DNA from 3 places in the Streptomyces sp. NPDC002573 genome. Region 2 is predicted to be linked to each of the others. Evidence: riboswitches for the same ligand, from Rfam matches in the RefSeq annotation. Region 2 holds a riboswitch; each other region holds the start of a gene.

Region 1 (9,833 bases), 160 kb from region 2:
GATCCCGGCATGGAGCGCGACGGAGTGGTGCCGAAGCCGCCGACCGGTCGGGGCGAACGGTCCTGGTGGCTCGGCCAGTTGCTGGAGGCGGCTCCGCTCGGCACCTGGCCGGCACGATGGGGGCGTACACCGACGGAGATCGTCGCACTGCCGGTGGCGGACGACTGGCGGGACGAACTGCACGCGGCCTGGTGCCGGGCGGCGGTCCGGCAGCGGGACCCCGGCTGGTCCCGGGCGCTGCTCGGGCCGCCCTCGGCACCGGAGGCCGGCGGCCCGGGCGCGGTCTCCCTGGCCGAACGGGCCAAACTGCTGTCGACGCTGGGCGCGGACGAACGGGCCGAGTGGGTGGCCGGGTTCATCGCCACGCACGGACTGTCGGAGGCGTTCCAGCTGCTCGGGGTGTGCGCGGTCCCGTGGGTCGCCCCGCTGGGCCGGGCGGTGGTGGACGCGCTCAACATCGCGCGGGACGCCGGGAGTTATCCATGGAGCTTCAGCGGGGTGATGGGGCTCGCGGAACGGTGCCTGGATCCCGCGGAGGCAGGCCGCCTGGCGGCGCTGACGGCGATACCCGACGAGCCGGAGGACGCGTCGCCGGGAGCGGTCGGCTACTGGACCGAGGCCTTCCAGCGTCTGACGACGACGCTGCGCCTGCGCGCGACGATGAGAGAGGAGCTGGGCGAGCCGTGAACCGGCCCGCCCCAGAGGGTCCGGGGGCGAGGCAGCCCGGCCGAGGGTCGCCCAAAAAGCCGGCCGCCGGTCCCGTAGGACTCAGGGCCGGACTCCGACCCCCGTGAGACTCAGGTCCCGTGGACCTCAGGCCCCCGCGGGCTGACGTACGTTCGCGCGGACCCAGTCCACGATCGACGCGGTCGTCGCGCCGGGCGTGAAGATCTCCGCGACGCCCTTCTCCTTGAGCAGCGGGATGTCCGCCTCCGGGATGATCCCGCCGCCGAAGACGAGGATGTCCTCGGCCTCGCGCTGCTTCAGCAGTTCGATCACCGCGGCGAACAGCGTGTTGTGCGCACCGGACAGGATCGACAGTCCGATCGCGTCGGCGTCCTCCTGGATCGCCGTGTCCACGATCTGCTCGGGCGTCTGGTGGAGGCCGGTGTAGATGACCTCCATACCCGCGTCACGCAGCGCCCGTGCGATCACCTTGGCCCCGCGATCGTGGCCGTCGAGCCCCGGCTTGGCCACCACCACGCGGATCGGACCGGCTGCCACACCCATCACTGCCTCCATGAAGCGACTACTCCACCCTGTACCCGATGTACCACCCCGCCGCCACACCACGCACCGGTTGACACACGGGCCGCGAGCCTCGCGGCACAGGCGTCCCGCGCCGACCGACCCGGGAAGTGAACGAACGTTATCGCCAGCATCCCGCAACCGGCAGTTTCGCGGTGGTCACCGAGGGGGAAATCACACAATGGGACACGTTCGCCGCGCAGGGTCCCCCCTCCCCGCGGCACTCGCGCCGCAGCATGAGCGGCTCGCGCGCCGTGGTCCGAGGGGATCGTGCGCACGGAGAGCCGCATCAAGGCGGCCACCCACCGTCGGCCGGGCGCCGGGTGGCTGGCCCGCCGGCGAAAGGATTGCAAGGGCACGACGACAGCGGGAGCCGCACCCGTACCAGGAGAACGGGGACCGCATCACGCGGACGGCGGGGAGCCTTTCGTCATCACGACGAGAAGGGTCACCCGCCGCGCCATCGGCTCATATGCCGCATTCGCGGTACGGCCGCCCGTAGCCACGGCAGCTGCCCCGCAGGCCACCGCCAGCCGGCTTTCCACAAGGGCACACGGGGGACGCAGGCGTCCTCGCGTGCGCCGACGGGAGGTCGGCCATGATGGTCACGCGGGCAGTGCAGCCCTTGCTACCGCTGTGCCAGCGCATGTTTCCCAGCAGGCTGGCCGGTCTCTCCATGGCCCTGCTGAAGGCGACCGCCCTGGAGCTCGCGATACTCGCCGGGCATCTGCTCCTCTATCCCTCCGGGATCATCCAGGAGCGCCATGCCCACGCACTCCCCATCCCACCGGGTGCCGCGACGCTGCCGACCGAGGCCAAGCCACCGGTCATCCTGGTCCACGGGTTCATCGACAACCGCTCGGTCTTCGTCCTGCTGCGCCGCAGCCTCGCCCAGCACGGCCGGCAGCACATCGAGTCACTCAATTACTCGCCGCTGACCTGCGACATCCGCACCGCGGCGAAACTGCTCGGCCGGCATATAGAAGAGTTGTGCGAACGCACCGGGCATCCGCGGGTTGACGTCGTCGGCCACAGCCTGGGCGGACTGATCGCGCGGTACTACGTACAGCGCCTCGGCGGTGACCTCCACGTCCGTACGCTCGTCACGCTGGGTACGCCCCACTCCGGCACCCGGGTGGCCCCCCTCGCGAACGCGCACCCCATCGTCCGCCAGATGCGCCCGGGCTCCGAGCTGATCGAGGAGCTGCGCGAACCGGCACCCGGTTGCCGTACACATTTCGTGAGTTTCTGGAGCGATCTGGACCCGCTGATGGACCCGCTGGAGACGGCCTGCGTCGACCACCCGGACCTGCTCGCGCACAACATCCGGGTGAGCGGCATCGGCCATCTGGCCCTGCCGGTCCACCCCGCGGTCGCGACCGGGATCCGGCAGGCGCTGGATCTCGCGCAGCCGGCGGCACCGGCGGACGCGCCCGCCGGGGGCCTGACGGTGGCGTGACAGCTGCCCCGACACCTCCCGGCCACCCTCCGGCCCTCGAACGTTCATCGAACGCAAAGCCAAGCCCTTGCCCGGGGGCCGCCGAAACACGGGCGATTGCCCGTTTCCTGACGCAGGGAAACCTGCGGAAGATTGTCGTGCCCTCGTACCGCCGGGTACAGTCACCGCACTGCTCTGCCAGCCCCTGCTGTCGAGGCGAAAGAGAAGTTGGTGAACGACCGTCACCCGTCGGGGACCGCGACGCCCCCGGCTCCGGCCCCCGATGCCGCCGAGGCGCACTACGCGCCGTACGGCGTGCAGGGCGGCCAGTACGGTGAGTTCACCACGTCGTACGCCGATCCCGCCGCGACCGCGTTCGGCGCCCACGGCCACACGGCGACGGCCTTCTCGGCCGACCCCCTCTTCGGCGACCTCCCGGGCCATGGCGCGACCGGCTCGTACGACACCTCCGCGTGGTCGACCGCCGGTCACCCGGGTCACGCGGACGCCCATCCGCACGGCACCGGCACCCACGAGGCGCTCCACTACGACCCGTACGCCGCCCAGCATCACGCCGCGTTCGACACCGGCAGCCATGACACGACCGCCTGGGGCGCGGGCTACCAGCACCTCGCCGCCGGTATCCCCGCGCAGGGCGGGGCCCCCGAGGCCACCGGCCAGTGGGACGCGGGGGCCTGGCGCGAGGCCGGCCAGTCCGCGGACGGGACCCAGCAGTGGGACTGGGGCACGCAGGGGGTCGACACGGGGGCGTACGACGCCACTCAGTGGAACTCGGGCGGCACCGCCGAGCACGAGGCGCACGACCGGCAGACGGCGGCGCACTTCGATCAGGCCGAGTTCTTCGACCCGTCGGCGACGCAGACCTTCGAACACCCCCAGACACAGGTCTTCGACACCGCCGACGCCTACGACCACCAGGCCACCTCCGCCTTCGAACAGCTCCCGTACGAGCAGCACGACGCCACGGACGACGAGCCGGAACCCCCGTACGAGCCGTCCGACGACGCGGCCCTGCTCGACGACCAGGAAGAGACCGCTCCCGCGCCGGCCTCACGCGCCGCGTCCCGCACGGCCGGCCGGTCCCGGCGCCGTACCCCGGCGAAGCGCTCCGCGCTGCTGACCGTCGCCGTGCCGTCGGCGTGTGTGATGGGGGTCGCCGGGATCGCCGCCGCGACCGTCGGCGTGGGCGGCGGGAGCGACGCCAAGGACACGACGGCGAGCGCGCCCGACGCGGCGCCGGTCAAACCCTCCGCCGCGAACGTCAAGCTGGACTCCCAACTGCAGAACCTGTCCGCGGGCGCGAACGACTTCGCGGACCGGGCGAGCCGTACGCAGCAACGTATCGACCTCAAGGCCGAGCAGGCCGCCGAGCAGAAGAAAGCGGCGGCGGAGGCGGCCCTCAAGGAGCGGCTGCGCCCGAAGTTCGTGCTGCCGGTCACCCAGAAGGGGCTCAGCGCCTACTTCGGCCAGGCCGGGGTCAACTGGATGTCGGTGCACACCGGCATCGACTTCCCCGTCTCGTACGGCACGACGGTCATGGCCGCCACCGACGGCACCGTCACCACGAAGTGGAACAGCGCCTACGGCAACATGATGATCGTGACGGCGAAGGACGGCACGGAGACCTGGTACTGCCACCTCTCCAGCTACCGCGTCGCGTCCGGGGCGGTCGTGAAGGCCGGCCAGCCGATCGCGTACTCCGGCAACTCGGGCAACTCCACCGGCCCCCATCTGCACTTCGAGGTGCGGCCGAACGGCGGCGCCGCGATAGACCCGCTGCCCTGGCTGCGCAGCCACGGGCTGGACCCCACCTGATCGAAGACCCACAGAGGAGAGCCTCTGCCGTGCGGCGGGGGCTCTCCTGTGTGCCCTACAGCTTCTCCACCGGCGCGTACCGCAGCAGCAGCCGCTTCGGCTTCGTGTCCCCGAAGTCGATCGTCGCCTCCGCGTTCAGGCCCGTGCCCTTCACGCCGACCACCGTGCCCAGGCCGAACTGGTCGTGCGTGACGCGGTCGCCGACCGCCAGGGAGACCACCGGCCGCTCCGTCGCACCACCCCGGCGCGTGGCGAAGCCGGACGCGCCGGCGGCCGAGGACCGCGACCGGGCCGACGAGAGCGACGAGGACAGGGAGGCCGCCACACCCGAGACGGGACCCGAGGAGACGGGCGCGGACGAGCCGCCCGTCCGCTTCCACTCCACGTGCTGGTCCGGGATCTCCTCCAGGAAGCGCGAGGGCGGGTTGTACGAGGGCTGGCCCCAGGCGCTGCGCATGGCGGACCGGGTGAGGTAGAGCCGCTCCCGCGCGCGGGTGATGCCCACGTACGCCAGGCGGCGCTCCTCCTCCAGTTCCTTGGTCTGGCCGAGCGCGCGCATGTGCGGGAAGACGCCGTCCTCCATGCCGGTCAGGAAGACCACCGGGAACTCCAGGCCCTTCGCGGTGTGGAGGGTCATCAGCGTGATGACGCCGCCGCCCTCCTCCTCGTCGGGGATCTGGTCGGAGTCGGCGACCAGGGCGACCTGCTCCAGGAAGTCGGACAGCGTGGCCGCCGGGGTGCCGGCCCCCGGTGCCGCCGCGGCCTCGCCGCGCTCCTGCTCGAACTCCAGGGCCACGGCGGCGAGTTCCTGGAGGTTCTCGATGCGGGTCTCGTCCTGGGGGTCGGTCGAGGCCTGGAGTTCGGCCAGATAGCCGGTGCGCTCCAGGACGGCTTCCAGGACCGTGGCCGGGCCCGCGCCCGACTCCACGATGGTCCGCAGGTCCTCCATCAGCGCGTTGAACCGCTTGACCGCGTTCGTCGAGCGGGCCGCCATGCCGTACGCCTCGTCCACGCGGCGCAGCGCCTGAGCGAAACTGACCTTCTCCCGCTGGGACAGGGCGTCGATCATCGCCTCGGCGCGCTCGCCGATGCCCCGCTTCGGCACGTTCAGGATGCGCCGCAGCGGAACGGAGTCCTCTGGGTTCGCCAGCACCCTCAGATAGGCGAGGACGTCCCGGACCTCCTTGCGCTCGTAGAAGCGGACGCCACCGACGACCTTGTAGGGCAGGCCGACGCGGATGAAGACCTCTTCGAAGACACGGGACTGGGCATTGGTGCGGTAGAAGACGGCGACGTCGCCCGCCTTGGCCTCGCCCCGGTCGGTGAGGCGGTCTATCTCGTCGGCGACGAACTGCGCCTCGTCGTGCTCCGTGTCGGCGACATAGCCGGTGATCCGCGCGCCCGCGCCCGCGTTGGTCCACAGGTTCTTGGGACGGCGCGACTCGTTGCGCTCGATGACCGCGTTGGCGGCACTCAGGATCGTCTGTGTGGAGCGGTAGTTCTGCTCCAGGAGGATCGTGGTGGCGTCCGGGTAGTCCTCCTCGAACTGGAGGATGTTGCGGATGGTGGCGCCGCGGAAGGCGTAGATCGACTGGTCGGCGTCACCCACGACGCACAGCTCGGCAGGCCGGAGGTCGTCCTCGCCCGGCGGCACGTCCACGGGGTGCCCGGAGGTGCCGACCAGCTCGCGGACCAAGGCGTACTGCGCGTGGTTCGTGTCCTGGTACTCGTCGACGAGGACATGGCGGAAGCGGCGGCGGTAGTGTTCGGCGACGTCCGGGAAGGCGCGCAGCAGGTTGACCGTCGTCATGATCAGGTCGTCGAAGTCGAGGGCGTTCGCCTCGCGGAGCCTCGACTGGTACAGCGCGTAGGCCTGGGCGAGGGTCTTCTCGAAGCCGTCGGCGGCCTGGGCTGCGAAGTCCTCCTCGTCGATCAGCTCGTTCTTCAGGTTGGAGATCTTGGCGCTGAACGACTTGGGCGGGAACCGCTTGGGGTCGAGGTCCAGGTCGCGGCAGACGAGCGCCATCAGCCGCTTGCTGTCGGCGGCGTCGTAGATCGAGAAGGAGGACGTGAAGCCGAGCTTCTTGCTCTCGCGGCGCAGGATGCGGACGCACGCGCTGTGGAACGTCATCACCCACATCGCGTTCGCGCGCGGGCCGACGAGTTGCTCGACGCGCTCCTTCATCTCGCCCGCGGCCTTGTTGGTGAAGGTGATCGCGAGGATCTGCCCGGGATGCACGCCCCGCTCGGCCAGCAGATAGGCGATGCGGTGGGTGAGCACCCGGGTCTTGCCGGAGCCGGCGCCGGCGACGATGAGCAGGGGGGAGCCGGCGTGCACGACCGCCGCGCGCTGGTTCTCGTTCAGCCCCTCGACCAGGGCCCGGGGGTCGAGGACCGGGCGGGGCGCGCCGTCGCGGTAGTGGGTGTCCCGGGTCGGCGGCACGTCGAAGTGCCCGCCGAACAGATCGTCCGGAACCGGCTCCGGAGCGTGATCGTCCTCGGGCGGCGGGGGCTCCCCCTCCGGGGCCGAGTCGGCCTGGAGGTCCGCCAGGAAGCTGTCGTCAAAGAGGCTGCTCATCGCTCTCCGAGTCTAGGGTGCCCCACCGACAACCGACCGCCGTCCCGGAAACTCCACACTCGGACCGGCTCCGCGCCTCACCTGTCACCATACGGGCCTGCCTGCTCACGGTACGCGCCCGAAGCGAGGGTCTGTAGTCAAGATCACGGAAATGTATCGGGCATATCACGCATCAACCTTCACAGGAGCCACAACAGTTGGCTAGCGTGCCGGGCGGGCCGCACGACCCCCACCGGCGAACGTCGCCGGGTCGCGCGGCCTCCGCCGAGTCCGGTGCGCCCTGCGGCAGCCGGAGCCGGGGACCCACCCGACCTGGGGTGAATCGGCCACGCGTCCTGGGGGACTTGGCCGTAGGGCACACACCTTCCGAACCACCCGCCCGAACCCGACAGCTAACCCGGTAGGCGGTGTACGGAAGGAGACGCCTTTCATGGCGCCGCACCGCAAGTCCCGCCCCTCGGGCCCACGCATCGCGGGCATACGCACCCCCGCCCTCGCGACGGCGGCCCTGACCTCCGTGGCGCTGCTCTCGCAGACGGCCCAGGCCGCCCCCTCCACCGACGGCAGACCCAGCATCGAGGAGGTCGAGAAGAAGGTCGACGACCTCTACCGCCAGGCGGAGTCGGCCACCGAGAAGTACGACGCCGCCAAGGAGCGATCGGCCGAGCAGCGCAGGCACGTCGACAAGCTCCTCGACGACGTGGCCCAGCGCACACAGAAGCTCAACGACGCGCGCGAGGAGCTCGGTTCGTTCGCCGCCGCGCAGTACCGGACCGGGGAGGCGGCCCCCGACACGGCCACCTTCCTGCTGGCCGACAACCCCCAGGACTACTTCGACCAGACACAGCTGATGAGCCGGCTCACCGGCCGTCAGAAGGAAGCGGTCGACCAGTACGCCACCGCCCAGGCCGCCACGATGAAGAAGCGGCAGGAGGCCGCCGACAGCCTCCGGACGCTCGACGAGTCGCAGACGGCCCTGCGGACGGCCAAGACGGACGTCCAGGACAAGCTCTCCGCCGCACGCCGGCTGCTGTCCGACCTGAACGCCCAGGAGAAGGCGCGGCTCGCCGCGCTCGAGAAGAAGAAGCAGGAGGAGGCCCAGCGCCAGGCGGAGGCGCTGGCCCGGCAGCAGGCGGCCCAGCAGAAGGCGGCCCAGCAGCAGTCCTCGTCGAGCACCTCGAGCGGCTCCTCGGGGTCCTCCACCACGGCCCCCTCCGCGGGGTCCACCGCGACGGGCTCCTCGTACGCCACGAAGGCGGAGAAGGCCCTCGCCTTCGCCCGCGCGCAGATCGGCAAGCCGTATGTGTGGGGCGCGACGGGCCCCGGGTCCTACGACTGCTCGGGCCTGACCCAGGCAGCCTGGAAGGCCGCCGGGGTCACGCTGCCGCGCACCACGTACGACCAGGTGAACGTCGGCACGACGGTGCCGCTCGCCGACGCCCAGCCGGGCGACCTGATCTTCTTCTACGACGACATCAGCCACGTAGGCATGTACATCGGCAACGGCATGATGATCCACGCCCCCAAGCCGGGCGCCTATGTCCGCGAGGAGTCGGTCTACTACGGCGGCGCGTCGATCATCCACAGCGTGGTGCGACCGGCCTGAGTCCTACGGCGCCGGGTGCCGCGGGCGGCACCCGGCGCACGAGGTCGTCTGCGGGGTTCACGCGCGCGTGGGGTTGTTTTCGGGCTCCACGCGCGCGTGGCCCGTACGCAAGCCGGGCGCGCGTCCTTAGCATCGGGCGCATGTCTGGCACCTCCGCGCTCCGCACCCGGTGGGCGCAGCGTCCGCCCGCCACCGGGGCCGCCGTGATGGCGACCGGCATCCTGTCGATCGGGCTGCACCAGGCCGGGTACGAGCTGCTCTCCCGTATCGCCCTCGTGCTGGCGGGCGTCGCCTGGCTGGGAGTGGCCGCCGTCATCGCACTGCGGCTGCTGGGGGCGCGCCTGGAGTGGCCGGTCAACTCCCCGGCCGCGCTCGCGGTGGTCCCGGCCACCACCGTGCTGGGCACCCGGTTCGCGCTCCTGGGCCGGCCGCAGCTCGCCGAGGCGCTCTTCGTACTGGCCCTCGTGCTGTGGGCGGTTCTGGTCCTCCCGGTCGTACAGGACTGGGAGCGCGGTATGTCCGGGGTGGTGTTCCTCGGCTGTGTGGCGGCGGAGGCGATCGCGGTGCTCGGGGCGGTGCTGGCCGCGGCCCTACGGGTGCCCTGGATCGCCCATCTGGCGCTGGTGTTCTTCTGGTTCGGGCTGGTGTTCTACCTGATCGGGCTGTGGTGCTTCGACCGGCGACAGGTGGCGGTCGGCGCGGGCGACCAGTGGGTGGCGGGCGGTGCGGTGGCCCTTTCCGCGGTGGCCGGGACACGGCTGATCCGCGCCGCCCACTCCGGCCTCTACCTCTGGAACGTCGACGACACCGGCGTCCTGCGGAGCGTCACCATCGCCCTCTTCGCCCTCGCCTTCGCCTGGTACTGCGTACTGGCGACGGCCGAGCTGCGCCGGCCACGCCCCGGTTACGACGTACGGCGGTGGTCGACCGTCTTCCCGATGGGGATGACGGCGGTGGCGGCGCTGTCCGTGGCCGGCGCCCTCAACGCGTCCTGGCTGCGCGGCCCCGGTCAGGTGCTGCTGTGGATCGCGGTGGCCGTCTGGTGCGCGGTCCTCGTGGGAGCCGCCGGGTCCCTCGCGGGCAGCGTCAGGTCCACAGCACGGCGATGAAGATGTTCACCGTGGTCA
Region 2 (9,833 bases):
CGCCGCCGAGCCGAAGACCGCCACGTACAGGGCCTGGAGGCCGAGGTTGCGGGTCAGATCGTCCCAGTAGACCGGGTCGCGCATGAGGTCCGCGAAGGACATCCAGTAGTGCGGGAAGAAGTACGGCTGCAGTGCGTGCAGTTGGGGGATCTGGTCGAGGATCTGCACGGTGATCACCAGACCGACCGTGGTCGCCATGGCCGCGATTCCGCTGTCGGTGAGGGTGGAGACGAACAGCCCCAGGGCCGCGAGCCCGGTCAGGGACGCGGCGACGGCCAGCGCGATGAGCAGGGCGCGGCCGAGGCCGTCGGCGAAGTCGATACGGGTGCCCGAGATCGTCGTCAGGTCGCCCAGCGGGAAGAGCAGGGCGCCCACGGCGAGCGCCGAGAGCGCGACGACGAGGGTGGCGAGCAGACAGAAGGCCATCGTGGTGGCGTACTTGACGAGGAGGAGGCGGGTGCGGCCCGCGGGGGCGACCAGGAGATAGCGCAGGGTGCCGGAGTTGGCCTCCCCCGCGATCGCGTCGCCCGCGACCACACCGACCGCCATCGGCAGGAAGAACGGGAGCGTCACGGCGAGCGCGGTGAAGACCAGGAACAGGCCGTTGTTGGTGATCTGCGCGATGAACGCGGGGCCGCCCTCACCGCCTCGTCCGCCGGCACCGGGACCGTCGCCGGTCTCCACCTTCACGGCGATCCCGACCAGGATCGGTACGGCCGCGAGTACGGCCAGCAGCGCGAGCGTACGCCAGCGCCGAAGGGTGGTCACCAGCTCACTGCGCAGCAGTCCGAGGGACCACAACGGGTTGCGTTCCCGCGCGACCAGGGTCCGGTCCGGCCCCGTCCACTCAGCCTGCGACATCGAATCCCTCTCCCGTCAGCGCCACGAACGCGTCCTCCAGGGAGGCCCGTTCGACGCCGAAGCCGCGGACGCGGACTCCGGCGGTGACCAGTGCGGTGTTCACGTCCGCCGGTTCGCCCTCCGGGGGATCCGCCGTGACCCGGCCGTCCCCCACGACCACGTCGGCGACGCCCTGTTCCTTCAGGACGCGGGCCGCCTCCGTCATGTCCGGGGTGGTGACGACAAGACGTCCGCGCGCCCCGGCCGCCAGGTCCGCCACCGCGCCCTGCGCGATCAGCCGGCCCTGCGCCATCACGGCGGCGTGCGTGCAGACCTGTTCGATCTCGTCGAGCAGATGGGAGGAGAGGAAGACGGTCGTGCCCTCGGACGCCAGTTCCCTGACGAGGGAGCGGATCTCCCGCATGCCCTGCGGGTCGAGGCCGTTGGTCGGCTCGTCCAGGACGAGAAGGCGGCGGGGCTGGAGCAGGGCGGCCGCGAGGCCCAGGCGCTGCTTCATCCCCAGGGAGTACGCCCTGGCCTTCTTGCCAGCCGCCGCCGAGAGGCCCACCCGGTCCAGCGCGGTCCCGACCCGGGCACGCCGGGTGCGCGGGTCGGCGGTGGGGTCGGCTGAGTCGTAGCGCAGGAGGTTGCCGCGGCCGGAGAGGAAGCCGTAGAGCGCCGGGCCCTCGATGAGGGCGCCGACGTGCGGGAGCACGGCGCGCGAGGCGCGGGGCATGGGCCGCCCCAGCACGCGCGCCGTGCCCGAGGTGGGCTCGATCAGGCCCATCAGCATGCGGATGGTGGTGGTCTTGCCCGAGCCGTTCGGCCCGAGGAAGCCGAAGACGCTGCCCGCCGGGACGGTCAGATCGAGTCCGTCCACGGCGAGCTGCCCGCCGCGGTAGCGCTTGGTGAGGGCACGCGTGGCGATGACCGGGGCCTCCTCGGCCTCGGGGGCCTCCTGGGAGCCCGGGTCGCTCACCGTCGCCCCGGAGCCGTGCGACTCCCCTTCCCCGGCGGGCAGTTCCTCCATGGACTCTCCTGCTCCCCTGCTCCAGCCATCCGTGCCGCGCGGGGGGACTACTTCCCCGCGTCGGCCGCCTTCACCAGCGCGTCCTTGGTGACCGCGCCCACGTACACCTTGCCGTTGTCCGTGATCAGGGCGTTGACCAGGCGGGTCGAGAAGACCGTGCCCGAGCCGAACTTGCCCTTGACGTGGTCGCCCAGGGAGCCCAGGAAACCGGCGACCGCGCCGCCCTTGGACGCGTCGCCCTTGGACGAGGTGCCCGAGGGCACGCCGCCCTTGCTGCCCGAGTCGAGGACGTAGATGGAGTTCCAGCCCTCGCCGATGGTCTTCGGCTCGGTGCCGGGCACCGCCTTCTCGGAGCCGCGCGCCGCCTTCCAGTCGCCGTGCGCCGACTTCTCGGTGCCGTGGGACGGCGCCCTGCCCTCGTCCTTCAGGTCGTCGCCCTGGGTGACCTTGGTGCCCTTGGGCGGCGTGAAGGTGAACGCCGACGCGGCCGGCTTGCTGAACGACACCTCGGTGAAGCCCGCGTCGACGACGGCCGCGCCGCCCGACGCCGGGGTCAGGGTGAACTTCAGCGGCAGTCCCGTCTTCGCGTCGACCGCGATGCTGATGGCACCGACCGTCGTACCCGACTGCTTGGGCCGGATGAGCAGCTTGTACGCGTCGCGGCCCGCGACCTGCGCGGTGCCGTCGACCGTGACCGACGTCGTCTTGTCGGCGGCCTTGAGGGCCTCCTCGGCCATGTCCTTCGGCGTGGCCGGCATGTCCTCGGGCGCCGCCTTCGCGCCCTTGTGGTCGCCCGCGCCGGTCGCGTGGAAGGCCTCGTTGGACGCGCTGTCGTAGGTCCACACCTGGTCGCCGTTGCGGATGACGCTGTACTCGGCGGCCTTCTCCATGAGGGAGATCTTCTGCTTGTCCTGGCCGTCGGCGGCGACGCGCACGGTGTGCGTGCCGGTGGCCAGCTCCAGCAGCTTGGCGCTCGGGTCCGCGGCCGAGCCGCTCTTGCCGCCCGCGCCCTGCGAGAGTGCGCCCGAGGCGAGACTGCTCTCCAGGCCGCCCAGGTTGGGCAGGCCCAGGTCCGTGCTGATCTTCACCGTGCCGGACAGCTGCTGGACGTCCGACTTGGCGATCTTCTCGATGAGCTGCTGGGCGCTGATCTTCGGCAGATCCGGGTCACCGGATCCGGCGAACGCCGGGACGAGCCCGATGGTCGCGGCCGCCACTCCCACCACCGCGACCGGGACGACGTACCGTGCGGCGGTGCGCCGCCCGTCGCGTACGTCCTCGGCCTCGCCGGCGGGCGTGCTGCCGTCGGATTCGTACGGTGCCATGTGTGCCTTACCTCCGTCGTCGGCGGCGGCCTACCATCTGTGCCCTGGTCCACCCCTGTGCCGCCATTCTCACCCGAACTCCTTTGAGGTGGTGTCCCCCATCTGACCAAATCGGCCCGGCAGAAGCGTCAGCCCGCGGGCTCAACTCCGCGTAATCCTGGGGTATGACATCGGGGAGACGGCACCTGCCCCGACCCGTAGGGGTTCTACGGGGAGGGGCGCCGGCCGGGCGGTTTCGGGTACGGGTACGGGTACGGGTACGGAACTGATCTCGGCCTGGACCCGATCCAACCCCGGGGCCCGGGTCATACGGCTCCCACGACGAGTGGACCCGAAGGTCCCCTGCGAGGGTGACACGCGGGCGGTGTCAGCCCGCCCGGTGCACCACCGCGTCACACAGCTCCATCAGGGCCGCCTTCGCACCGCACTCCGGCAGCGGGGCCAGACCCGAGCGGGCGTCCTCCACATAGCGGACCGTGTCGCGGCGCGCCTGCTCCAGGGCCGGGTGTGCGCGCAGCCGGGCGAGGGCCTCGGCGTGCCGGGCGTCGTCGGTGAGGTCGGAGTCCAGCAGCTCGCACAGGGCGATGTCCTCCGCCAGCCCCATGCGCTCCGCGCGCTCGCGCAGACGCAGCACCGGGAGGGTGGGGATGCCCTCGCGCAGGTCCGTGCCGGGCGTCTTCCCGGACTCGTGCGAGTCGGAGGCGATGTCCAGGACGTCGTCGGCCAGCTGGAACGCCACGCCCAGCCGCTCGCCGTACTGCGTGAGCACGTCCACGACCGTCTCGTCGGCGCCCGACATCATCGCCCCGAAGCGGCATGCCACCGCGACCAGCGAGCCGGTCTTGCCGCCGAGGACGTCGAGATAGTGCTCCACGGGGTCACGGCCGTCCCGCGGACCCGCCGTCTCCAGGATCTGACCGGTGACCAGGCGTTCGAACGCCTCCGCCTGGATCCGGACCGCCTCCGGGCCGAGATCGGCCAGGATGTGCGACGCCCGCGCGAACAGGAAGTCACCCGTGAGGACCGCCACCGAGTTGCCCCAGCGGGTGTTCGCGCTGTCCACCCCGCGCCGCACCTCGGCCTCGTCCATCACATCGTCGTGGTAGAGGGTGGCGAGATGGGTCAGCTCCACGACCACGGCCGAGGGCACGATCCCGGGCGCGTACGGATCGCCGAACTGTGCCGCGAGCATCACGAGCAGCGGCCGGAACCGCTTCCCACCCGCACGCACCAAGTGCTGCGCGGCCCCCGTGATGAAGGGCACCTCACTCTTGGTGGCCTCGAGCAGCCCTTCCTCGACAGCCGCCAATCCGGCCTGGACATCGGCTTCCAGAGCCTGGTCCCGCACGCTCAGCCCGAACGGCCCGACGACGGTCACGTGGGGTCTCCTGTCTGCTGACGTCTGCTGACGCTCACACGGTCGGTCTCAAGGACGGTCACTTGGTCGATGACGCCGTTCGTCGACGTGACTTGTCGAGTTTGTCGATCTGTCGCCGCCATCACTCAAGTCAGCGTATCCGGTCACGTTTCGATCACCACGAGCGCCCACTGTTCCAGGCCGGGCGGTATCGGATCACGAACGGTATGTTCTTGATCATCTGATACGAACAGACATTCGCTGACATAAGCGAAAAGCACCTTTTACGTCATGAATCGCACCATTTGCCCACTGGGCTCGCGGGCGCCGGGCACCCCTCCACTCTCCTCGCGCATCACCACCCCGCCCCCCGGAGCACCCCTTTTCAGCCACCGGATGCCCCCTGCGACTCCCCCGCACTCCCAGCAACTCCACTACACCCACCCGCCCGCGTACGCCGCACGCGCCGACCGGAGGCTCACCCCTCCCAGCCGGGCGAATCCCGAGAACACCCCTTGCCGACAAGGGAGTCCAGGCCGCACGAGCAGCCCCGACCCACTCGAGGCGCCCGAGCCGGACCGCATGAGGCCTGGTCGTTTTGTCCGAATTAAGCACTTATGCAATGAAGTGCCGGTGGCGATCACGGGAGTGGCAGTGAAATAGCTCACATGCTCGACATGCGCGTCACCGCGAACGTTCCGCCAACTCCGGCTTTGCTAATAGCAACTTGAGCCTGGCTCAACAATCCGGATCACCGATCTTATTCCCGCACTTCAAGGTCAATACGGATGGAGTGCGACTTGAAGGCTTGTTTCCGACATGTGCTATCGCATACCTTCCCCTCGATCCGAGCGGAACGCCGAATCCTGCCACCACTCGGAAGCCCTTCGACCCATGACGGCAGGAGCGGGGGACCCAGGTAAGCCGCCGGTCCGGCCACCACACCGGAACGGCTAGGGGTGAAACCGTGGCCTCGGCATCGAGGACACAGCCGGGCACCTCCCCGCCCGAACCCGACAGCTCACCTCGCAGGCGCAGGAGAGGAACGCGACATGTCCGCTTTCGCACTGCCCGCACGCCGTCGGGACCGTGGCTCCAAGGCCGCCCGTCTCACCCGTGCCCTCGCAATCGCGGGGACGGGTGCCGCCCTTCTCGCCCTGCCGGTCATGGGAGCGACCGCCGCTTCCGCCGCGCCCGGCAAGCCGGGGAACGTCACCTCCGTCACCGTCGTGAAGACCCGAGGCACCACCCTCGACAGCTGGATCCGTCAGTCGCTGGATGTCATGGCCCAGCACGGTATCCCCGGCACGTACAACGGCATCTACCGCAACGTGATGCGCGAGTCGTCCGGCAACCCGAGAGCCATCAACCTCTGGGACTCCAACGCCCGCAAGGGAATCCCCTCCAAGGGCCTGCTCCAGATCATCGACCCGACCTTCGCCGCGTACCACGTGCCCGGCACGTCGTTCGATCCCTACGACCCGGTGGCCAACATCACGGCCGCGTGCAACTACGCCGCCCACCGGTACGGCTCGATCGACAACGTCAACAGTGCCTACTAGGAGGCCTGTCGGTCGCCTGCCGGTAGGAACCTGACACCCCACCGGTGGGCCCGGCAGCCGATCAGTAGGCCTGGTAATAGCCGGCGGGGCGCCGGCCGGCGCTGTCGGCCGGCGGCCGGTGACCGGCGAAGATTCGTTCGAGGACGACGGCGATGCCGTCGTCCTCGTTCGACGTGGTGATCTCGTCCGCCACAGCCTTGAGTTCGGGGTGGGCGTTGGCCATCGCCACCCCGTGCGCGGCCCAGTCGAACATCGGGATGTCATTGGGCATGTCGCCGAAGGCGATGGTCTCCGACGGCCCCAGCCCCAGATGGCCGGCCGCCAGCGCGAGCCCCGTCGCCTTGGTGATGCCGCACGGCTGGAGCTCGACGGTGCCCGGCCCGGACATGGTGACCGTCGCCAGGGAGCCCACCGCCGCGCGGGCCGCCGTCGCCAACTCGTCGTCCGACAGGGCGTGATGGCGCAGCAGCACCTTGCTGATCGGCTCGCACCACAGGTCGTCGCGCCGCTCGACCCGTACCGCGGGCAGGGTGGGATGCGGCATCCGGTAGCCGGGTTCGATGAGCGTGAGCCCGTCCACCCCGTCCTGGTCCACCGCCGCGTACACCTGCCCCACCTCGGCCTCGATCTTGCCGAGTGCGGTCTCGGCCAACTCCCGGTCCAGGGTGACGGAGAACAGCAGCCGGTTCGTACCGGCGTCGTAGACCTGCGCGCCCTGCCCGCACACCGCGAGCCCCGTGCTGCCGAGGTCGTCGAGCAGCGGCCGCACCCTGGGCGCCGGGCGCCCTGTCACGACCAGGTGCTGTGCGCCTGCCGCGGAGGCCCGCGCCAGCGCGGCCCTTGACCGGTCGGAGAGCGTGTCGTCGTGACGCAACAGCGTTCCGTCCAGGTCAGTGGCGATGAGTGAATATGCGAGCGGTGCGGCCATGATCAGAGAATACGGATGGAACGCCCCAGCGACTCGGCGCGAACCGGACGACGTCCGGTATCCCGTGCCCACCGAACTCCCGTAACACGGAACCGGAGTTGCCCAGCCCTGTCCGGAACACGACCACACCCTGCCCCGGCACGCCCCGCCCCGGTACTGGCCCCGCCCTTCGGCCCCGGGACCGCACCGCAGACCCACCCGGCGCGCGGCAGCACCACGCGCGGCCGGTGCACGCATCGGGCGCTCAGGCGCCCGCGTCCAACAGCCGGCGCCCCAGCGCACGAACGGCCACCCGGAGTGCGTACGGCCGCACGACGCGGAACGGCGGGTAGGACGAACCGGTGTCCTGGAACCGCCGGTCGCGGGTGACGAGACCACACCCTGGTGGGTCCCTGGAGCGGCAGTGCGGGAGTACGTCTCCCGTGCGGGACTCCTCCGAGGAGTTGTACGCGCTGTGGTGGCAGACGATGGCGCGTTCTCGTGCGCCCGCACCACGCCGACGGGTTGGGGCGTGGCGATGCCACCCCCCAGCCCGTCGTCCGTCGATCCCCGGCCGGCCCGGCCTCGCGCCCTCAGCCGTGCACCGCGGCCAGGTGTTTCGCCAGCCGGGGCGAGGCGAACTCCGTGCCGCACACGAAGCGCATCACCGGGCCGTACGAGGACGCCGCGGGCAGGCCCGTGAAGTACAGGCCCGGCACGGAGGACACATAGCCCGCGCCGAGCCTCGGCGTGCCCCGGCTCACCGCAAGTTGCGTGCGCAGCTCGTGGCCCAGGAAATCCATCGCAGCGATGTCCACGCGGTAGCCGGTGGCGGCGATCACATGGTCCGCGGTGAGTTCCTCCGTGCGCCCCGCGTGCGTCCGGATCGTCAGAACGGGGCTGCCGTCCGACGCAGAGGCGCCGACCACCCGGGCAACCTCACGCACCTGCACCTTGCTCTGGAAGCGGTCGCGCAGCCACCACGCGCCGAGCGGGCCGAGAACCCGGCGCACCAGGTAGTGACGGGTCTGGTCCGGGAGGAACCGGTAGGGCTGCGGGTAGTAGCTCAACGCCCACAGGGACCAGGCACGCCCGAACGGCGATTCGGGACGGAGCCTCGGCTGCTCCCAGGGGGGCGCGCCGAAGGCCACCCTGCCCTCGCCCCGCGAGATCACCCGCACCCGGGCGCCCGCCTCGGCCGCGAGCGCGGCCGTCTCCAGGGCGGACTGCCCCGCGCCGATGACCACCAACTCCTTGCCGGAGAACCGGGTCAGGTCATGGTGCTGGGAGCTGTGGGAGACCGGTCCCGCGGGGGTGGGGCCGTCCACCGCGGCGGCGGCCAGCTCCGGCGGGAGGTGGGCGAGGCCCGACAGACCGGTGGCCACCACGACCGCCCGCGCCGCGAACTGCTCGCCCGAGTCCAGCTTCAGGTCGAAACCGCCGCCCGGACGGCGGTCCACGGAGACGACCCTGACCCGCTCCAGCTCGGGCACCAGCTTCTCCTGGAACCACTCACCGTAGCCGATGAACGCCTCGACCGGGATGATGTCCTCGTCGGTCACCAGCCGGGGTATGCCCGCCGCGTCGCAGTAGTCGACCAGGGTGTGACCGCTCTGGGGGGCGTCGATGTTCGAGGCGACCGGGGTCGACTTCAGGAGCATGCCCTCGGGCATGTGGTCGCGCCAGCTCACCATGGGCTCACCGAAGACGCGTACCGGGATACCCCGCGCCCTCAGATGGGCGGCGGTGGACAGGCCGAACGGCCCGGCGCCGATGACTGCTACCGGTTGAATCACGAAGTCCCTCCCCAGGACGCGACATGCCTACTTCGTGGTGGAGCAGTACGCACCAGGGCGTGCTGGTGCGGTGATTCGTACGCGCTAACGCGTACCGGTGGTGGAACCGCGGCGGTTGGTCCGCCACAGCTGATACAGATGCTTCGCGCCCGGCCGTACGAAGCGTGCGAGCATCGTGAAGAACGGCCGCGGGTCGTCACCCGCGAACCAGGCCAGCTCCGTGCCGCTGGCGCGGGCCGGTGCGTGCGGCGTGGTGTAGCCGCTGCGCCGGTAGGCCAGCAGGGCCGCCAGGTCGATGTTCTCCACGACGTACCGATGGCCGGCGCGCTGTTCCCCCTCCGGAACCGTACGGCCGGTCAGGTCCAGGTGCATGGCGCGGACGACGTCCACCCCCGCCTCGTTCTCGAAGAGGCGGAACTGGGCGCCCATGCGCGGGTTGAAGTCGAGCAGTTTGTAACGGCCGTCGCGGCGGTCGAAGCGCAGGTCCAGATCGACGATGCCGGTGAAGCCGATCTGCTTGATGAAACGTGCCGCGAGGTCGGCGAGTTCCGGGTTGTCGACGACGTAGGCGTTCGCCGTCATGCCCGCGTGCGGCGGCCAGGAGCGGACCTTGACGCCGGTGAACAGCGCGAGCGGGGCGGAGTCCTGGCCGAAGTACGCGTGCACGATCCAGTCCTCGGCCTCCTCCCGCGGCAGATACTCCTGGAGGATCACGCCCGGGCGCTCACCCCAGTCGCGGGCCAGCGTGAGCAGCCCCTCAGGAGTGGTGATCTTGGTCGTCCCGTTCACGGCGGGCCGCTCGCGGCGGACGAACGCCTCACGGTTCTTGGCCACGAGCGGGAAGCGGGCCTTCTCGGCGAACCGCACGATGTCGTCGTACGACTGCGGGAAGGCCGCCTGCGGGCTCGGGATGCCGTGTTCCACACACAGCTCGTGCAGGCCCTGCTTGCTGGCGAGACGGCGCGGAAGCTTGGCATCCACTTTCGGGAAGAGGAAGGGACCGCCGAGCACGTCCT
Region 3 (9,833 bases), on a different contig from region 2:
GCCCCCTTTCACGGCGGCACACGGCGGTTTTCCTTGTGAAGAACTTCACGAAGTTTTCCGACCGGCCGTCGCTGAGGCGCCCCAAGGGGCCCCTCAGCATCGCTCAGACGTTATCCGACCTGCTCAGCCGATGACTACCGGTGAGTAACAAAAGAGAGCTACACCACCGCCCACCCGACGCGGACCACGCCACAGCCGGGCGACGCGCCAGGCGTCAGGGGGATCGCGGCCCAGGAGGTCCGGACCGGTTCCCCGGCATCCGCCTGCCACCCCCTTGGTGACCACCGGTCCACGCACAAGTCGGACCCCGGTCGGACGCGACCGGGGCACGGTGAACGACCTGCAACAGCCGCAGGGCCCGGCTCCCGTTCGAGGGGAGTCGGGCCTGCGGGGGCGTTGATCGAGTGGTTCCTACGCCACCGACCACGCGATGCCGTCGAGGATGTCGTGTTCGCTGACCACGACCTCGGTGGCGCCGATCCGTTCCATGATCGCGAGCAGGACGAGGGCGCCCGCGCCGATGACGTCCACGCGTCCCGGGTGCATGGACGGGATCGCCGCGCGCTCGGCGTGCGTGGACCGCAGGAGCCACTCGGTGATCTCGCGCACGCGCTCCAGGGAGATGCGGGAGTGGTGGATCCTCGTGGAGTCGTACTCGGGGAGCTCCTGGGCGATCGCCGAGACGGTGGTGACCGAGCCCGCGAGGCCGACCAGCGTGTGCGCCTCGTGCAGCGGCACGGTCTGCTCGACCAGGTCCAGCGCCGCGTCGATGTCGGACCGTATGGCGGCGATCTGCTCCTCGGTGGGCGGATCGGTGACGGCACCGTGGTGCACGAGATGCCGCTCCGTCATCCGGACGCAGCCGATGTCGACGGACCGGGCACCGTCCACCCGGTCGTCGCCGACGACGAACTCCGTGGAGCCGCCGCCGATGTCCACGACCAGATAGGGCCTGGCGAGGTCGTCCCGGCCCGCCAGCTCCTTGGTCGCGCCCATGAAGGAGAACTCCGCCTCCTGGTCGCCGGAGATGACCTCGGGCTCGACACCGAGGATGTCCAGGACCCCACGGACGAACTCGTCCCGGTTCTCCGCGTCCCGGGAGGCGGACGTGGCGACGAAACGCAGCCGCTCGGCGCCGTACCCCTTGATGATCTCCGCGTACTCGCGGCAGGCGGCGAACGTGCGCTCCAGCGCCTCCGGGGCGAGCCGCCCGGTCCGGTCCACACCCTGGCCGAGCCGGACGATGGTCATCCGCCGGTCCAGCTCGACGAGTTCACCGGTGGCGGGGTCGGCGTCCGCCACCAGGAGCCGGATGGAGTTCGTACCGCAGTCGACGGCGGCGACGCGTGTCACTTGCCCCTCTCCTTCTCGCCGGCCCGGTCCTCCTCGGCGGCGGGAGCCTGGACGGGCTGGACGGCGAACCAGCCGGTGTCCGTCGTCTCCACCTCCCACTCGTCGCCGGGCGGCGGCCCCGCGGGCGACACGCACGACCCCTTGCGCCACCACTCCGGCAGCATCGCGATCGCCTCGTCGCCGAGCGGGTTGACCCCCGGCCCAGCGGCCAGCGAGTGGCCCACGAGCACATGGAGGCACTTCACCCGGTCCGGCATGCCGCCCGCGCTCGGGAAGCCCTCCAGGACCTCGATGGCGTCGCGGCGGGCGATGTAGTCCTCGTGTGCGGCGCGATAGGCGGCGGCCAGCTCCGGGTCGGTCCCGAGGCGCTCCGTCATCTCCTTCATGACGCCGTTGGCCTCCAGCGTGCCGATCGCCGAGGCGGCGCGCGGACACGTCAGGTAGTACGTCGTCGGGAAGGGGGTGCCGTCGGGGAGCCGCGGCGCCGTCTCCACGACGTCCGGCTGCCCGCACGGGCAGCGGTGCGCGATCGCGCGCAGCCCGCGCGGTGTGCGGCCGAGCTGCTGCTGGATGGCCTCGACATCCGCGTCCGTGGGCTCGGTGGGCGGGGTGGGCGGCGGGGGCGTTTCCATGCGGTACGAAGTCTCTCTTGGTCTCTCTTGTGTCCCTGCCGGGCTCCGGCAGGTACGGCGGGCGGGGTCCGGCGGGTTCACCGGTCCGAGGCGTCGGCCTTGTCCACCCCGTCCCAGACACCGGTGTACCAGGGGCGTGCGAAGGCCGTCCGGTGCACGCGGGACTGCCTGGCCGGGTCCGGGTCGACCACGATGTACCCGGTCTCACCCGGCATCACATAGTGCAGCCGCTGCCGGATCTGCTGCTCCGCGTACGCGTCGTCCTGCCAGCGCGCCTTGAGGTCGCGCAACTGCTCGACCCGGTTGCGGGCCTCCTGGCGCTGCCGCTCCAGGCCGGCGATCTGGGCACGCTGGGAGACGTACTGCCGTATCGGGTACGCGAGCGCCACGATCAGCGAGCACAGCACCAGGGCGAGCAGCGCGGCCCGGCCCGTGAGCCGGGAACGGCGGGCCTGCCGTCTGGTCTGGGAACGGTAGACCCGGGCCGCCGTCTGCTCGCCGAGCAGCCGCAGCCTGGTCGCGGTGGAGAACCGGTCACGGTCCTTCACGGCCATGTCTTCCGCCTCCCCTTCACACGTGCGTACGTCCCCGCACACGGTACGGGACCGCGTACGGGGACGTACGGACGACTGGCTAAGGCGTTGCCCTGCGTGCTCAGCCCTTGAAGCGCGGGAACGCGCTGCGGCCGGCGTACACCGCGGCGTCGTCGAGGATCTCCTCGATGCGCAGCAGCTGGTTGTACTTGGCGACGCGCTCCGAGCGGGCCGGGGCACCGGTCTTGATCTGGCCGCAGTTGGTGGCGACGGCCAGGTCGGCGATGGTGACGTCCTCAGTCTCGCCGGAGCGGTGGGACATCATGCACTTGAAGCCGCTGCGCTGGGCCAGCTCGACGGCGTCGAGGGTCTCGGTCAGCGAACCGATCTGGTTGACCTTGACCAGCAGGGCGTTGGCGGTGCCCTCCTCGATGCCACGGGCGAGGCGCTCGGGGTTGGTGACGAACAGGTCGTCGCCGACGAGCTGGACCTTGTCGCCGAGGCGGTCGGTGATGACCTTCCAGCCGGCCCAGTCGTCCTCGAACAGCGGGTCCTCGATGGAGACGAGCGGGTAGGCCGCGACGAGCTCCTCGTAGTACTCCGTCATCTCGGCGGCGGAGCGCTCCTTGCCCTCGAAGAGGTACTTGCCGTCCTTGTAGAACTCGGAGGCGGCGACGTCGAGGGCGAGGGCGATCTGCTCACCGGGGACGTACCCGGCCTGCTTGACGGCCTCGAGGATGAGGTCGAGGGCCTCGCGGTTGGAGCCGAGGTTCGGGGCGAAGCCGCCCTCGTCGCCGAGGCCGGTGGACAGGCCCTTGCCCTTCAGCACCTTCTTGAGGGTGTGGTAGACCTCGGTGCCCCAGCGCAGGGCCTCGGAGAAGGACTCCGCGCCGATCGGGGCGATCATGAACTCCTGGATGTCCACGTTGGAGTCGGCGTGCGAGCCGCCGTTCAGGATGTTCATCATCGGCACCGGCAGCAGGTGCGCGTTCGGGCCGCCCAGGTAGCGGAAGAGCGGGAGGTCGCTGGCCTCGGAGGCGGCGTGGGCCACGGCGAGGGAGACGCCGAGGATGGCGTTGGCGCCGAGCGAGCCCTTGTTGTCGGTGGCGTCCAGGTCGAACATCGCCTGGTCGATCAGGCGCTGCTCGGTGGCGTCGTAGCCGACGAGCTCCGGGCCGATCTGCTCGATGACCGCGAGGACGGCCTTCTCGACACCCTTGCCCTGGTAGCGGTTGGGGTCGCCGTCGCGGAGCTCGATGGCCTCGAAGGCGCCGGTGGAGGCGCCGGACGGAACGGCGGCACGACCCGTGCTGCCGTCGTCGAGGCCGACCTCGACCTCGACCGTGGGGTTGCCTCGGGAGTCCAGGATTTCCCGGGCTACGACGACGTCGATGGACGGCACGAGCATCTCCTTCGTGGAATGTGACGCTGAAAGTGCGGGGCTGGTGTGCCTTGCGACTAGAGCCTAACCGTCCCGGGGCATCGGCCAGCCGACCGACCGTCCCGCGGACAGGGTGACGGTACACATTGTTCGATCCCGGAACAAAGAGCGGGTGACGAAGAAGGGACGCCGAAGCAAAGAGCCCCGCTCCGATGCGTTCGGGGGTATACGCATCGGAGCGGGGAGCCCGTGGGGACGGGGGCGGTCCTCAGGGGGTGCCGACCGTGAGGGGCGCGGCTCGGGGGAGGCCGCGGGCCGACCGCCGGACAGCCGTCACTTCAGGTGCAGCTGCTGGCCCGGGTAGATGAGGTCGGCGTTCTCGACAATGTCCTTGTTCAGCTGGAACAGCTTCTCCCAGCCGCCCTGGACGTGGTGCTTCTCGGCGATCGAGCTGAGGGTGTCGCCCTTGACCACCTTGTACTCGCCGTCGCCCTTCTTGACCTTCTTGCCGGTCGGCGTGGTGACGGTCTTCTTGGCGGCCGGACGCTGCGCGGAACGGTTGGCCGCCTGCGGCTCGGTCGAGCGGGTGGTGGTGCTCTTCACGGAGTTGCCGGAACCGGTGGAGCTGCCCGTGGAGGCCGCGGCGCCGTTGTAGGGGGCGCTGGTCAGACCGGTGCCGCAGACCGGCCAGGCACCCTTGCCCTGACCCCCGAGGACCTTCTCGGCGACGGCTATCTGCTCGCCCTTGGAGGCCAGGTCGGCGCGCGCGGCGTAGGCGGTGCCGCCGTACGCGGCCCAGGTCGAGTTGGTGAACTGCAGGCCGCCGTAGAAGCCGTTGCCCGTGTTGATGGACCAGTTGCCGCCGGACTCGCACTGCGCGACGGCGTCCCACTGGGAGGCGGTGGCGGCGGAGGCGCTGCCGGCCGCCATCAGCGGGCCGGCGACGGCGGCGCCGGTGACACCGGCGAGCGCGATGGCGCGGACGGCCTTGGACGGACGGCGGTGCTTTCCCTTGCCGGAACACAGCATGGTTCGATCCCCTCACCGACGCCTGCGAGGTGAGCTGTCGGGTTCGGGCCGGTTGAGTTGCCCGGCCGCACGCCTCCCCGGCGCGCGGCTCCACCCCTAGCCGCACCCGGTCAACTCCCGGGCGCGGCACTTACCTTGGGTCCCCCGCTCCTGCCTACGGCGCTCGAAGCGTCGACTGTTCCCGCACGGCCGCTGGCAGGATTCGGCGTTGCGACCGTCGGGGCCCGCTGTGGCGAGCGGTCACGACCGTAAGCAGGCGACGCGCCGAATTTCAAAGACGATCAGGGCTTATGAGACTCATATCTCACTCTCGCCAAACCGGACATTCAGCGCGAAGCGGGGCGTGAAATGGCGCCGTCGGGACGGCAGTTCGGACGACTGCTCAGGACTCGTCGCCGGCCAGTCCAGCCGTCACCACAAGGCTCAGACCGGGCATGATGTGGTTGGGGTCGGCGCCGATCTCCTGCTTGTTCGCGTCGTACAGCGCGTGCCAACCACCCTTGAGGTCAAGGAAGTCGGCGATGCCCGACAGGGTGTCTCCGAGACGGACTAGGTACGAGTCGTCGGCGGTCTCGCGCCCGGCAGCGGAGCCGCGCGAGGCATGACGGCCGGCCGACTCGCCGCTGCGGCCGTCCGTGTCGCCCTCGTCGGCACTGTCGCCGCGGTGGCGGCCGGCACCCGAGGCCGAAGACGCCCCGTTCTGCGCGACCTTGTCCGACTGGTCGCTCTTCGTCGTGGCCGAGAGCGTGCCGAGCAGGTCGTCCGATCCGTTGCCGTCCTCGTCGTCCCCGGTCGAGTCGTCCGTCGCCGTCGAGGACGACGGGGAGGACGGCGAGGTCGAGGGGGAGTCGGAGTCGGACGAGGAGGGAGAGGAGGAGGACGACGGCGACCCGGAGGAGGACGGGGACGACGAAGGCGACGTCGACGGCGAGTCCGACGAGCCCGACGGCTTGGCCGAGTCCGATGCTCCCGACGAATGGTGCGACTTGGACGAGTGGGATTCGTCAGACGTATCGGACGACCCGAAGCCGACCCCGGTGTCCGAGAAGAAGACGGCGCCGCCGCCGGAGGGGTGGTCGCCCACGCCCGTGTCGACGTCCGCCGCGGCCTTGTCCTGGCCCAGGCCGGCGACCGTGCCGCAGGTACCGAACGCGGAGACGCCTCGCTTGTCCAGGATCTTCTCGGCGACTGCGATCTGCTGGGAGCGGCTCGCCTGGTCGGGACTGGTGGCGAACTCGAGGCCGCCGTACTTGTCCCAGTCCTCCTGCGTCAACTGGAGTCCGCCGTAGCGGCCGTTGTCGTGGTCGGCGCTCCAGGCGCCACCGCTCTCGCACTCCGCGACCCGGTCCCAGGTCGTGCCGCTGGCCGCGCTCGCGCCGGTGGCGGCCAAGAGCGGGATGGCGATCGCTGAGCCGGTGACCCCTGCGGCGACAAGAAGTGCCGGAGCCTGGCGGGGGCGACGGTGTCGACCGTTCCCGGAGAGCATGCGGTTGCCTTTCACACGACAGCAGGGGCCGACGCGGCGGATGTGGAGTTCCGCCTCGTTGATGCGTGAAGGTATCCGCAGCGGATCACTTGTCACAAGTTAATGCAGCACAGATCACGTGAAGATTACGGAGCTGAGAAACTGTCACTTTTCTGTGACCATCGGCGTGTCCGCCACCTCATTCCGCGGCACCGGCGGTACGGCGGTGATCTTCCTCCGGAATCAGGGTGAACTCCACCGGAAGCGTGCGCAATCCGCGCATAATGAGCCCTCCGCGCCAGCGCAAATCGGTGGAATCCACCGCGAGTCGCAGGTCCGGGAGACGGGTGAGGAGCGTGGCGAGGGCGGTCTGTCCCTCCAGCCGGGCGAGGGGCGCACCGAGGCAGTAGTGGATCCCGTGCCCGTAGCCGAGGTGCTGATTGTCACGGCGGGAGAGATCGAGCACATCGGGCTCGGTGAACCGCTCAGGGTCCCGGTCCGCGGCGGCGAGCACCACGAGGACGGGATCACCGGCGGCGATGTCCCGCCCGCCGATGGAGAGCGGCCGGGTCGCGAACCGCCACGTGGCCAGCTCGACCGGGCCGTCGTAGCGCAGCAGTTCCTCGACGCCGGTCTCCAGCAGGTCCCTCTCGCCGCAGCTGAGCGAGGTCTGGAGGCGGGACCGCTGTTCGGGGTGGGTGAGCAGGGCGTAGGTCCCGTTGCCGATGAGGTTGACGGTGGTCTCGAACCCGGCGAAGAGCAGGATGAAGGCCATGGCGGCGGCCTCGTTCTCGGTGAGGTGCTCGCCGTGGTCGGAGGCGCGGATGAGCCCTGAGATGAGGTCCTCGCCGGGGCCGGGCGTCTCGGACAGGGCCTCGCGCTTGCGGTGGATGAGGTCGGCGAGATAGCCGCGCATCTTCTTCACGGACCGCGCGACCCCGCCCCGGGGGCCTCCGCCGTGGCGGATCATCATGCCCGCCCAGTCCCGGAAGTCGTCCTGGTCCTCGCGGGGGACGCCGAGCATGTCGCAGATCGCGTAGATGGGGAGCGGGAAGGCGAACTCGTGGATGAGATCGGCGGACCCGCGGTCCGCGAACCGGTCGATGAGCTGGTCGGCCAGCTCCTGCACCCGGGGCGCGAACTCGGCTACGCGGCGGGGCGTGAACGCCTTGGAGACCAGCCGGCGCAGCCGGGTGTGGTCCGGCGGGTCGATGTTGAGCAGGTGCGTCATCAGCTCGGCCTTGCGCTCGCCGGGGATGCCGGTCTTGCCCTTCGCGTGCGCGGGCTCGTCGTGGTGTGCCGGGTTCTTGCTGAGCCGCTGGTCGGCCAGGGCCTGCTTGGCGTCGGCGTAACGGGTGACCAGCCAGGCCTCCACACCGCTCGGCAGCCGCGTCCGGTGCACGGGGGCGTGCTCGCGGAGCCAGGCGTAGGCGGGGTAGGGGTCGGCGGCGAACTCCCAGGTGAAGAGTTCGGGGCCGGGGGTGGAAGCGGGGCGGGCGGGCTGGTGCTGGTCGGTCACTCCCCGACGGTATCCACGGCCGCCCGGGCCCGCCCTGCCAGGTCCGCCCTCGACCCCGGGGCTTCGGCCGACGAGCCCGCCGGCCTCGACCCCGGCTCCCGGCCCCCGGCGGCTTGCTGCGGCGGCTGCGCCCAGACCACCGACCCGAACCCGCCGCTCCCCGGCCCCCGGCGACTCCCCGCCGCAGCCGCTCCCAGACCACCGACCCGAACCCGCCGCTCCCCGGCCCCCGGCGACTCCCCGCCGCAGCCGCTCCTAGACCTCCGACCCGAGCCCGTCGCTCTCCGGCCCGGTCTCCTTGGTGCCGGGCCCGAGTCCCTCGGCGGCCCGTACGGCGTCGCGGTAGGCGCGGGCGGCGGCGCGCAGGGCCGCCTCCGGGTCCACCCCCTCCGCCTCCGCGTGCGCGGCGAGCGCCAGCAGTTCGTAGCCGACGCCCTCGCCCTGCGGGAGCGGCACGTCCAGGCCCGCCGAGCGCACCCGGGAGGACAGCTTCGCCGCCAGGGCCAGACCCGGCTGCCCCAGGGGCACCCCCTCCGTCACCGATGTGCGCTGCTTCTCGATCGCCTTGGTGCGCAGCCAGTGCTCCTTGACCTCCTCCGGAGTCGTCGCGGTCTCGTCGCCGAAGACATGCGGATGGCGGTGGATCAGCTTGGCGACGATGCCGCCCGCCACGTCGTCGACGGAGAAGGGGGCGTCGGGGTCCTCCTCGGCTATCCGGGCGTGGAAGACGACCTGGAGCAGGACGTCGCCCAGCTCCTCGCGCAGTTCCTCCCGGTCGCCCGCCTCGATCGCCTCGACCAGCTCGTACGCCTCCTCGATGCCGTACTTGGCGAGGCCCTTGTGGGTCTGCTGCGAGGACCAGGGGCACTCGGCCCGGATGCGGTCCATGACCTGCACCAGGTCGAGCAGTCGAGCGCCCGGAAGATCGTAGGAGGCGGGGAGCAGCTCCAGGTCCGGCATCCGCACCCGGCCCGAGCCCGCGAGCCGGGCGAGGCCGTCGGTGAGGTGCGGCTCGCCCTCGCCGGTCGCGACGACGACCACCGTGCGGCCGCCGGCACAGGCGTCGACCAGGTCCTGGGCGCTCGGGGCACCCTGCTCGACGGCTATGCCCGCCTCACGCAGATACGGCAGCTGCGGATGCGCGCCGTCCGCGCACAGCACCCGGTCGGCGTCGCGCAGCGCCTGCCACGCGGGCCAGGACAGCAGCCCGGGGGCGACCCGGTGGCTGGTGGTGAGCAGGACGACCCGGCCGGGGGCGGCGGATGCCGCCGCGTCCCGGCCCTGGTCGGGGGCGCCTTCGAAGCTGGTTGCGTTCACCCTTCGAACGTAACCCACGGCACCGACGGCCCCGGAAGTTTTCCACAGACCGGCGCGCGGCCGTGCCGGGCTCCGCCGCCGGTCTTCCCCGCTACGCCGGCTGCGGTGCCGCGGCCGCCGTGGCCTCCTTGACCCAGGGCGTCTTCGCGTCCACCCGGCTGCTCTTCTGCACGTCCCAGGTGCCGTAGCGCGGATTGAGGTCGATGTTCAGTTCCTTGGACGCCTGAGCCATCGCCTTCCAGAACGTGGCCTTGCCATCCGTCGTGCTCATGTCGGCGCCAAGCACGGCGGACAGCTTCTGCGCCTGGACCTCGGTGCGCAGGTTGTCGTCGATGCGCCGGGGCGCCACCCCGTACTGCTCCAGCCAGATCGACTGCAGCGCCCGCGCGCCGCCCGCCCGCTGTTCGAGGTTCGTGCGCATCTGTTCGACGTCCCGGCGGCTGACCGACACGCCGGCGTCCCTGGCCGCGCGGTCCAGGACCCGGTCGAGGACCAGGCTGTGGAGCGTGTCGCGGGCGAGGCCGCTGGTCCGGGCGATCGTCTGCTGGTACTGGGTGTCGTCCGGGGTGGCGGCGCGCTGCGCCGCGCGCACCTCCTTCACCCG

The links. A riboswitch is a leader RNA that binds a small molecule or an ion and turns the genes downstream of it on or off. The one in region 2 is predicted to bind cyclic di-AMP.
Region 1: it holds a riboswitch for cyclic di-AMP, as region 2 does, so the genes downstream of both, ACFYX0_RS00910 (NlpC/P60 family protein) here and ACFYX0_RS01720 (transglycosylase SLT domain-containing protein) in region 2, are expected to answer to the same signal.
Region 3: it holds a riboswitch for cyclic di-AMP, as region 2 does, so the genes downstream of both, ACFYX0_RS10975 (transglycosylase family protein) here and ACFYX0_RS01720 (transglycosylase SLT domain-containing protein) in region 2, are expected to answer to the same signal.

The regions. Positions count from the first base shown of each region.
Region 1 covers NZ_JBIARC010000001.1:194,436-204,268, forward strand. Annotated here, with positions in the region: gene ACFYX0_RS00885 (DUF5691 domain-containing protein) at 1-687, shown strand, start outside; gene ACFYX0_RS00890 (cobalamin B12-binding domain-containing protein) at 814-1,230, opposite strand; gene ACFYX0_RS00895 (alpha/beta fold hydrolase) at 1,847-2,707, shown strand; gene ACFYX0_RS00900 (peptidoglycan DD-metalloendopeptidase family protein) at 2,918-4,522, shown strand; gene pcrA (DNA helicase PcrA) at 4,578-7,100, opposite strand; cyclic di-AMP (ydaO/yuaA leader) riboswitch at 7,353-7,522, shown strand; gene ACFYX0_RS00910 (NlpC/P60 family protein) at 7,531-8,706, shown strand; gene ACFYX0_RS00915 (tellurite resistance/C4-dicarboxylate transporter family protein) at 8,847-9,815, shown strand; gene ACFYX0_RS00920 (hypothetical protein) at 9,793-9,833, opposite strand, start outside.
Region 2 covers NZ_JBIARC010000001.1:359,320-369,152, forward strand. Annotated here, with positions in the region: gene ACFYX0_RS01700 (ABC transporter permease) at 1-861, opposite strand, end outside; gene ACFYX0_RS01705 (ABC transporter ATP-binding protein) at 848-1,870, opposite strand; gene ACFYX0_RS01710 (outer membrane lipoprotein carrier protein LolA) at 1,918-3,195, opposite strand; gene ACFYX0_RS01715 (polyprenyl synthetase family protein) at 3,563-4,573, opposite strand; cyclic di-AMP (ydaO/yuaA leader) riboswitch at 5,400-5,600, shown strand; gene ACFYX0_RS01720 (transglycosylase SLT domain-containing protein) at 5,605-6,114, shown strand; gene ACFYX0_RS01725 (HAD family hydrolase) at 6,176-7,042, opposite strand; gene ACFYX0_RS01730 (FAD-dependent oxidoreductase) at 7,615-8,817, opposite strand; gene ACFYX0_RS01735 (ATP-grasp domain-containing protein) at 8,902-9,833, opposite strand, start outside.
Region 3 covers NZ_JBIARC010000008.1:146,617-156,449, reverse strand. Annotated here, with positions in the region: gene ACFYX0_RS10995 (Ppx/GppA phosphatase family protein) at 412-1,353, opposite strand; gene ACFYX0_RS10990 (DUF501 domain-containing protein) at 1,350-1,985, opposite strand; gene ACFYX0_RS10985 (septum formation initiator family protein) at 2,063-2,539, opposite strand; gene eno (phosphopyruvate hydratase) at 2,640-3,926, opposite strand; gene ACFYX0_RS10975 (transglycosylase family protein) at 4,233-4,928, opposite strand; cyclic di-AMP (ydaO/yuaA leader) riboswitch at 4,933-5,100, opposite strand; gene ACFYX0_RS10970 (transglycosylase family protein) at 5,311-6,318, opposite strand; gene ACFYX0_RS10965 (cytochrome P450) at 6,593-7,912, opposite strand; gene ACFYX0_RS10960 (nucleoside triphosphate pyrophosphohydrolase) at 8,168-9,229, opposite strand; gene ACFYX0_RS10955 (SurA N-terminal domain-containing protein) at 9,321-9,833, opposite strand, start outside.